Regions from separate parts of the Neobacillus sp. 114 genome, predicted to be linked through region 2. Evidence: riboswitches for the same ligand, from Rfam matches in the RefSeq annotation. Region 2 holds a riboswitch; the other holds the start of a gene.
The links. Region 2 has a riboswitch for ZMP and ZTP ahead of QNN06_RS29945 (bifunctional 5,10-methylenetetrahydrofolate dehydrogenase/5,10-methenyltetrahydrofolate cyclohydrolase). Riboswitches for the same ligand answer to the same signal wherever they lie in the genome.
Positions count from the first base shown of each region.

Region 1: linked by a shared signal. The riboswitch ahead of QNN06_RS30965 (phosphoglycerate dehydrogenase) and the one ahead of QNN06_RS29945 (bifunctional 5,10-methylenetetrahydrofolate dehydrogenase/5,10-methenyltetrahydrofolate cyclohydrolase) in region 2 are both predicted to bind ZMP and ZTP.

Region 1 covers NZ_CP126144.1:6,345,781-6,350,878, reverse strand. The annotation lists gene QNN06_RS30970 (amino acid permease) at 1-1,321, shown strand, start outside; gene QNN06_RS30965 (phosphoglycerate dehydrogenase) at 1,396-2,595, opposite strand; ZMP/ZTP riboswitch at 2,645-2,723, opposite strand; gene QNN06_RS30960 (ABC transporter substrate-binding protein) at 3,022-4,182, shown strand; gene QNN06_RS30955 (branched-chain amino acid ABC transporter permease) at 4,338-5,098, shown strand, end outside.
Region 2 covers NZ_CP126144.1:6,134,020-6,139,117, reverse strand. The annotation lists gene QNN06_RS29950 (3D domain-containing protein) at 574-1,677, shown strand; gene QNN06_RS29945 (bifunctional 5,10-methylenetetrahydrofolate dehydrogenase/5,10-methenyltetrahydrofolate cyclohydrolase) at 1,754-2,587, opposite strand; ZMP/ZTP riboswitch at 2,639-2,724, opposite strand; gene QNN06_RS29940 (hypothetical protein) at 2,868-3,053, shown strand; gene QNN06_RS31310 (alpha-helical endospore appendage domain-containing protein) at 3,306-4,016, shown strand; partial or broken gene QNN06_RS29925 (DUF4352 domain-containing protein) at 4,064-4,174, shown strand; partial or broken gene QNN06_RS29920 (DEAD/DEAH box helicase) at 4,543-5,098, opposite strand, start outside.

The sequences.
Region 1 (5,098 bases), 210 kb from region 2:
TCAACTTATCGCAATTGGCGGCACCATTGGTACCGGATTATTCCTGGGGTCGGGTAAAGCCATCCAACTGGCTGGCCCATCCATTATCTTTGCTTATTTAATCGTAGGTATTGCCTGTTTCTTTGTGATGAGGGCGCTAGGGGAACTCCTGTTGTCTAAGGCTGGCTATCAGTCTTTTACTGACATAGCCGAAGATTATCTTGGACCGCGAGTTGCGTTTGTAACGGGATGGACCTATTGGTTTTGCTGGATTATGACCGCTATGGCTGATGTGATTGCTGTTGGTGTATATGTACGATATTGGTTTGATATCCCGCAGTGGATGCCTGCAATTGTCTGTTTGGTCGTCTTATTGGGCCTCAATCTATTAACGGTAAAGCTTTTTGGGGAATTGGAGTTCTGGTTTGCCTTAATAAAGGTAATTACCATTCTCGCCTTAATCGGAATGGGGGTCATTTTGCTAGTAATGGGATTCAAGACAGATGCAGGGGCGGTCTCTATTAAAAATCTTTGGGAACATGGAGGCCTTTTTCCAAATGGAATGACAGGCTTCTTGCTTTCATTCCAAATGGTCGTTTTTGCATTCGTTGGTGTGGAATTAGTGGGTGTATCGGCAGCGGAAACAGCCAATCCGGAAAAAAACATCCCATCGGCCATTAATAAAATTCCTTTACGGATTTTATTTTTCTACGTTGGCGCATTGATCGTTCTTCTATGTATTAATCCATGGACGGAACTGAATGCCGCTGAAAGTCCGTTTGTCAAAACGTTTAGTTTAGTCGGGATTCCGATTGCCGCAGGAATTATTAATTTTGTCGTTTTAACTTCAGCCGCTTCTGCTTGTAACAGTGGGATGTTTTCAACAAGCCGGATTTTATATAATTTAAGCAATAATAGCCAGGGACCAGCCAATTTTGCAAGACTGAATAAAAATCATGTGCCAAGTAACGCGCTATTGATTTCAACTCTTGTCCTGACAGGTGGAGCGCTCTTAAGCAAACTTATTCCGGAGCAGGCTTTTGGAATTGTGACAACCATTAGTGCCATTTGTTTTATTTGGGTTTGGGGCGTCATTCTGATTTGTCATGTAAGGTATAAGAAAACTCGTCCGGACTTACAGGCAAAATCAAAATTTAAAGCGCCATTTACACCATTTGTTAATTATGCGGTCCTAACCTTGTTTGCGGCGATTCTCATCATCATGCTGTTCGCCGACGCTACCCGTCCGGCCCTATTGTTGACACCACTATGGTTTATTCTATTATTTGCTTTGTATTCCTATAGAGGGAAAAAAGAGAAAAAACTAAAATTATCAGCATAGAATCCAATTGGGTAAAAGAAATGGAGCCGGTATTGAAACCAGGCTCCATTTTCATGTTAACTTAATTTTCCTTATTAAATAATCCGAGCTGTCACCATTCCAGGAATTTGTTTTACTTTTTCCTCTAAACCTGGAATAACATCGCCATTTACTTTATTATCAATGTCAATAATTGTATACGCATAACCCCCACGGCTTCTGTTGACCATATCAGCAATGTTTAAATGATAGCTGGATATTGCAGATGTAATCTGTCCGACCATGTTAGGAACATTCTGGTGGAATGCCGCCACGCGCCGCTTACCAGTATAAGGAAGACTGGTGTTTGGGAAATTCACTGAGTTTTTGATATTTCCTGTTTCTAAAAATTCCTTTACCTGCCGAGCTGCCATGATCGCACAATTTTCCTCTGATTCATTTGTGGAGGCGCCTAGGTGCGGAATTGGAACGGTATTTTTCATTTTGAGCACATTTTCATTCGGGAAATCGGTAACATACTTCCCAACCTTTCCGCTTTCGAGAGCGGCGGCCATGTCTGTTTCATTGACAAGTTCACCACGGGAGAAGTTTAAAATATGAACACTAGGCTTCATAATACTGAAGGTCGCTTGGTTAAACATACCTCTTGTGTCATCTGTTAGCGGTACGTGAACAGTGATATAGTCAGATTCTGCAAATAACTGTTCAATTGTCATTGCCCGCTGTACGTTGCGGGACAAATTCCAAGCGGTATCGACAGAGATAAATGGATCAAATCCGATGACATCCATATCTAAATCCAGCGCATCATTCGCCACAAGTGCACCTATCGCTCCTAAACCAATGACACCCAATGTTTTCCCTTTAATTTCTTTTCCGACAAATTGCTTCTTGCCTGCTTCGACAAGCTTTGGAATTTGTTGGCCTTCACCATCTAACGACTTAGTCCAAGCTACACCAGCAAAAAGGTTACGGGATGAAGCTATTAATGAGGTTAGGACCATTTCTTTTACAGCGTTGGCATTTGCTCCAGGGGTATTGAACACAACAATACCTTGCTCTGTACATCTATCGACGGGAATATTGTTGACACCTGCTCCTGCTCTTGCGATTGCCTTTAAATTTTCACCGAATTCTAATGAGTGCATATTAAAGCTGCGAACAAGGATGGCATCAGGGTTTTCACTGCCGTTGTCAACCAGAAAGCCGTTCTTATTGAATACGTTTAGCCCTCTTTCCGCGATATTATTAAGGGTTTTGATGGTGTTCACATTTTCTAAAGCGATCGTGCTCATTTTTCTTCCTCCTTTTATAAGCAGAAAGAGGTAAGGGAGTTAATTCCCTTACCTCTGCCCAGGCGAACGGCTTCGAAACCGTGTGCTCCCTCGCGGTTATCCGCGTTTCGCCAGTTACACACGGCCTTTTAAACTTATTTCATCGTATCACAAATTTTCATAATTTTCTACCCTAAATGATGTATGGGGACGGCTCTTTTGTTTCTGAAGAAGAAGAACCGTCCCCATATATCATTAACAGTAATAAAAATTTTTCATCAAATTTTTAATAAAATCCCTAGATTACAAGAATGAAAGCGTTTAACTATTTTTTCGAATAGAAATAAGATTCTAAAAATTCGGTACAAAATCTTTACATTAAAATAATATTGGTATTTAATAGATATATATAACTAATTTTGTCGAAAAATAGGGGGAAAGAAGGACATGAGAAAAATCCTTAATAAGTCGTTTCTGCTGTTTACTGTTCTTTTACTTGTTGTCTTAACAGCATGCAGTAATAATTCAGAAACTTCTGGCAAAAAGGGCGATTCGAAAGAAAGCGGCAAGGCCGTGGAAGCAAAAATCGGTGTTGTTTCCTATTTAACTGGACCTGGAGCAGCTTACGGTGAAGCTATTACTAACGGTTTTAATTTAGCGAAAAAAGAAATTAATGCAAAAGGCGATGTCAAAATCGACCTTGTTGTTGAAGACTCAGCAGGTAAACAAGAACAAGCTTTATCTGCAGCTCAAAAGTTAATGAGTGACGATAGTATTGTAGCCTTATTGGGACCTACATTAAGTACAGAAATGAATGTAGTCGGGCCTGAGGCAGACTTGAATGGTATTCCAATCATGGGTACATCTACTACTGCTGAAGGAATCCCACAAATCGGGGACTATGTATTTAGAAACTCACTGCCAGAAGCACTAGCTATTCCTGCAGCAGTGAAAAAAGCAGTTGATAAATACAAAGTGAAGAAAGTGGCTATTCTTTACGGAAATGATGATGTGTTTACAAAATCCGGTTATGACACGATGAAAAAGACAGCCGAAAAAATGAAGCTTGATGTAGTAACAACTGAAACCTTCCAAAAGGGTCAGGCTGACTATAATGCACAATTAACAAAAATTAAGGGTCTTCAGCCGGACTTAATTCTATGTTCAGCTCTCTATAATGAAGGTGCTGTTATTATGGACCAGGCCCGCAAACTGGGAATTGATGTACCATTTGTCGGCGGTAACGGATTTAACTCTCCACAGGTTATTCAAATTGCCGGACAGGCTGCTGATGGACTGATTGTGGCAACTCCTTGGTTTGGCGATAAGCAAGATCCAAAGGTTCAAGAGTTCGTGAAAAAGTATGAATCCGAATATGGCAAGAAACCAGACCAATTCGCAGCGCAGGCTTATGATGCGCTTTATATCATGGCTGAAGCACTAAAAAATGCAGGCGAAGCGGACCGCGATGCACTGCGTGATTCTCTTGCTGAAATTAAGGATTTTCCTGGGATCCTTGGTAAATTCTCCTTTGACAAGGATGGAGACGTTGTGATGGATCCAACCGTTCTTATTATCAAGGACGGGAAGTTCCAAATTTTCGAATAAGCTTGAACGTTCGATAGTTTGAAGGGTATCAATCAGAACAGAATGAATCACTACTATCAGCTGCTCCCCGCTCCAGGCTGCCAAAGCCTAAAGGCGGGGGGCTTTAATTAATACCATTAGTTTTTGAAAAAATTGAAGTTAGAGGGTGAGATGTTTTGCTATTAGAACAGCTAATAAACGGAATCACACTAGGAAGCATCTATGCCATCGTTGCCCTTGGATTTACGCTGGTTTTTGGAGTTCTTGGCATCATTAATATGGCGCATGGCGAAATCTTTATGTTTGGCGCTTTTGTAGGCGTCATGGTCACAAGTACATTGGGTTGGCCGATTTGGATGGCATTTTTAGCTGCAATTATTGTCACCGCAATTTTAGGTTATATGCTGGAGCGATTTGCCTTAAGACCGCTTCGCGGGAAAAAAGGCGTTTCGCACCTTGCCCCATTAATCAGCACGATTGGGGTATCAATTTTACTGGAAAATCTATCGCATCACTTATTCGGAGCGGGTAACCATCCATTTAAAAATGCGTTTGCAGAAATACATTTTACAATTGGTTCTATCACCATCTATGTGGTGCAAATCGTCATTTTTGTGATTTCAGTTGTGTTAATGATGGCTCTTTCGTATTGGTTGTCAAAAACAAGAGCAGGAAAAGCCCTCCGTGCGACAGCGGAAAATTTGGATACAGCTAGTATCCTTGGTGTCAATACGAGACAGATTATCACCTTAACAGTCGTGATGGCATCCGCGATGGGCGGAATTGCCGGTATTCTTGTCGGGATGGCGTTTAACTCAGTTAACCCGCAAATGGGTTTATCCATGGGACTTAAAGGGCTCGCCATCATTATTCTTGGTGGAATGGGCAATGTGAAAGGCGCCATGGCTGGCGGATTGATTCTTGGATTAGCCGAAAC
Region 2 (5,098 bases):
TTGGCCATAAAGTGGTAGAAAAATGATGAAAGTGGAAAGTATTTAGCCCCATTTGGAAAGTAAACTCACCAAATCGGAAAGTATATCCAAATAAATGGTAATCACCCAAAAAAGGTCATTGAAAAAATACCTGAGCCAGGCTGGACGCCTGGCTTTTTAGGTAGTTGGGGTACGCTTGAGATGGGGGTCCGGCGTGTAAAATCTAGATTGAGGCGAGTAAATCATGAAATTCAGCGAGTAAAAGTCAAAAGTTGGCGAGTAAATCCTAATTTTTAACGAGTAATCTCACGAAATCGACGAGTAAATTTTAAAAAAGGTAAATTTCAACCCCAATACAGGACTTTCGCCTCAACAGAGGTGTCCACCGCACACGGACAAATGTCCACGTACGGTGCCCGACACCTTTACCTACAATTTTCCAATAAATACCCAATTTTTTGATTTATGACACTTTTTTGCCATAAAACAGCTATTTTTATCATGAATAAGTCGATTTGTGATATTCTTTTAATATTTTTGTAACATAACTGGCAAGTTTGTCTGTTATAAATAGTATAACGAGGAGGGGAGTATATGCAATCGACGATCAAGCGTATTTTACTAGTAGTACTTGCAATCGCTACATACGCATCAGGCGGCACCATGGTTACATATGCACAAACAAGCAGTGAAGCACTTCGCAATGCTCAACAGCAGCTCCAGGAAAAACAGCAAATTGTGAATCAGCAAAAACAAGAACAGCAAGCTGTTAATCAAGAAATACAAGGAATTCAGAAAGAACTAGATTCAATATATGCATATATTACAAAGAACCAAGAAGAAATGGCCCAAACTCAGGCCAAAATCGACGAAGTGAACAAGCTGATTGAACAAAAGAAAGAAGAGATTGTCGCGCTGGAGGATAAAATTCTCGGCCGTAAAGACATCATGAAAAAGCGGGCCGTGGCCATGCAGCAAAGTGACAATTTCAATATCGTCATGAACGTATTCTTAGAATCTGACAGCATCTCCGATTTCATTAAGCGTGCAAGCGCAGTCTCGACATTGATGGATGCTGACAAAGATATTTTGAACGCCCAAAAGGCAGACCTTCAGAAAATTGAAGACGATAAAAAGGAAATCGATAAGCAGGAACAGGTTTTAGAGGAGCAGAAAACCGTCCTTGCCAACAAGCAATCCGAACTAGATCAAAACCTGCAAAAGCGTCAGGAAGTCCTAACGGCCATGCAGGATAAATATAATCAAATTACGCAACAATTGGCTCTAGCCGAGCAGGACAAAGCAAAAGTTCAGTCACAAATGGCCGGCATTCAAGCGGCAATTGCTCAGCAGCAGGCAAGCGCACGCGCAGCTTCCGCACCAGCGCAGGATACCTCTAGCGCTAGTCTTAGCGGCAAGGAAATGTACGTTACCGCAACCGCTTACAGCCATGAAGATTCAGGCTCGATAACGAAATTGGGCTACAACATCGAGGCCAATCCAAATATGAAATTGATTGCAGTCGATCCGTCTGTTATCCCGCTTGGTTCACGTGTATGGGTCGAAGGCTATGGCGAAGCGATTGCTGGAGACACTGGCGGCGCTATCAAAGGCCACCGTATCGACGTTCTCAAACCAAACAGTGCAGAAGCAAGAGTCTGGGGCAGAAAAACCGTCAAGCTAATTATTTTAAATTAATTTTTGAAAAATAAATTTCTTGTAATCAAGAGACCCGGTACTGGAGCGTGCCGGGTCTTTTGATGTGTGTTGTCACTTACAGTTTCTCTGCGGAATCAACCGTATGTTTCAACAAGGTCGCAATGGTAATTGGACCAATACCCCCTGGAACAGGAGTGATGGCACTTGCCGCTTCGTAACATGTGTCATAATCAATATCCCCAACATTGCCTTTATTGTAACCTGCATCTAATACAACGGAACCCTGCTTTAACCAGCTTCCCTGAATAAATTTAGGCAGTCCAACCGCTGCCACAACAATATCAGCATGTTTTAAGATTTCAGGTAAATTGGCTGTTTTTGAATGGCAAGTCGTTACGGTCGCGTTTGCATTAAGAAGTAACGCAGAAACAGGTTTCCCTAAGATAGGGCTTCTCCCCACTACGACAGCATGTTTACCCTCAATTGGAATCTGGTAATAGTCTAACATTTTCATAATGGCTGCTGGTGTGCAGGAGGGGTATTCTCCAAAGCCTAATGCCGTCTGTCCGAACCCTGCACTTGTGACGCCGTCCACATCTTTGCGAATATCAATGGCTTCAAAAGCGGCACGTTCATCAATTTGCGAAGGAACGGGATGCTGCAAAAGAATACCGTGAACCGAGGGATCGTTATTTAATTCTTTAATCGTTTCTATCAGCTCCAATGTCCCTGTTTCTTCAGGCAAATGAACACGAATAGATTCTATGCCCAGTCTTTTGCAAGCATTTCCTTTCATTCTTACATAGGTCTCTGAAGCGGGATTATCACCAACTAAAATCGTTGCGAGGCATGGGGTTATACCTTTATTTTTTAGAAGATCAATACGTGCTTTCAAGCCTTCTTTAATTTCTTGTGCAACGACATTTCCATCCAAAATGATTTTTTCCATTACAAGCCCTCCTGAAAAAATGTAATAAAAAAGAGATAAGGAAATAATCCTTATCTCTGCCCAGACGACCCGACACTATATAAAACACAGCTTCCCTGTGGTCATTTCCACAAATGTCGTCAGTAACTGTGTCCATTTCCTTGTTATAAGTAAAAGATAACATATAAGCTTTAAATGTCAATAAAGTTCTGATTTTCCCAAAACCCAAAATCTTCAAATGATATTGTCCTATTGTTTTTAGTAATCTGTTTAATGATAGTAGAAATGGGAGAGAACTCATTTGGAAATAGAGAGAAAGAAATATACAAAATGGTCGTTTAAAATAATTTTGATTTTAATGGGTTTCCTTTTTATAAAAGTGTTTGAAGCATTCATATTGGAACGAATTATTCATTGGATTTGGAATAAACCATTTGTAAGAATGGAAGAATCCATTGACATTTTTGTTACGATATTGGCGGCTTAGGAAGGAAGAACAGTCATTATCATGTATAAGGGCTGTTTTTCTTTTCAAACTTTGAGTATGTTTAGTTCTCTTTAGATTTTGCTATGCTTCTAACTTCATCAACAGTAAGTCCAGTACGTTTAGCAAAAGGAGATCGGGCATTGGGCCGATGAAGATATAAGAAATTTATCCATTTTAGGGACAATTGCACAGACTCATTAAAAAAAATCGAGTAGAATGTCAAGGACTATAATTTTAAGGAGTTGAAGAGTATTGTCTTTACCCGGCATACCGAATATAACGCCTACCATTTCGCTTAGTGTGGGGCAAACTGTTCCATTGTTACTGGCTTCCGTTGCTCTTGAGGAGTTGGCTCTTGCTCACCTTTTGAATGCAGAAGCTGAAAAACTTCAACTTGTTCTTGGTACATTAACCCCAACAAGAACTACATTTTCTCCTGCAACCGTTACGTTGACTAATCTTCTTGATATTGATGCAAGTGTTCAAAGGACCCTTCGTGACGTCATCAAGAAAGAAATGCTGTTGGAGTTCAAGTTTGAAAATATCCTAGATTTAATCCCAACTATCACCACAACTCCAGGGGTTGGTACCCTGACAATGATGAAAACTGCAGCGCCAAATCCTGTGTCGGTAGGGCAACTGCTTACCTACACCATTGTGGTGTCAAATACGGGAACCGCACCCCTAACCAATTTACTGGTATCCGAGCCGATACCAGCAGGTACCAATTTTGTGTCAAGTAATGCTCCAGGATTTACCGTTACTCAAACACCACCCGGAAACCCAACATTGGTAACCTTCACAACACCTTCACTTGCTCCTTTAAGTTCTGCCACGATAACGGTTGTAGTAAGGGTGCTAGGTTCTGCAGGACCTACTGTTACAAATATTGCCACTGCGATTGCAGATGGAGTAGCTCCTGTAACTGCGACAACTACTGTAACAGTGCAGAGGGGGGGATAGCTCCTGTAACTAGATCAACGACTACAATGGTTGGTTGACCACTTACATTAACACAAGAAGGTGAGATTGTTTTTGATGTCCCTGCTGACGCAAAAGTTCTTGTCCTTAAAGTACGTGGAGGATTTACAGGAAAAGAAAAGACACTTAAAGTGGAATAGGAGCACATGATTTTAAGGAATCCTGACAAAAACAGACCAAGGATGGGATCACATTGATTCCATCCTTCCATCCTTTCATTCTGTATTCATCATATAACTACTCCTACTATTTATTCAGTCATTTTCAATTATGACATTTTTAATAATTAGAATTAGTTTCTGTATAATGGTATGTTAAATAATTCACATAATTGTTGTGTAGTGCTTTATGGAATATTAAAAAACAAAGAGCCACCTTAACCTAACAAAAATTAGGAGCTTTATACTTACAGAAACGAAATAAAAAAACAGCGGCCTCTATAGCCGCTGTCCTCCCCAAGTGGACAAATGTCCACGCGCGGTGCCTGACGCGACTAGACACCACCAAATTACCCCAAATGCACCAAATCCCTTAATTCATCCGTAGAAAGCTCCGTAATCCAGTTTTCACTCTGGATAATCTGGTCATTCAAAAATTGCTTCTTCTCCAGCATGGCGTCGATTTTTTCTTCGAGTGTGCCGGTGCAGATTAGTTTGTGCACGTGCACGAAGCGGGATTGGCCAATCCGATAGGCCCGGTCAGTTGCTTGGTTTTCAACGGCCGGGTTCCACCAGCGGTCGTAGTGGATGACGTGGTTCGCCGCCGTCAGATTTAACCCAGTTCCGCCCGCCTTTAACGACAGCAGGAACACCGGGAACTCCCCGTTCTGGAATCGCTCAATCATCGTATCACGCTGCGTCTTCGGCACACTTCCGTTTAAAAATGGCACCTCGATGCCAAATTTCTTCTTCAACGTACTCCGAATCATTTCGCCCATTTCGATATATTGGGTGAAAATCAGACAACTTTCGCCCTGGTCCAAAACCGAATCTACCAGCTCGACAAGCTTCTCCAACTTGTTCGATCGCTCAAGAAGTTCCCGGCTCGCTGACTTTTCCTTCAAG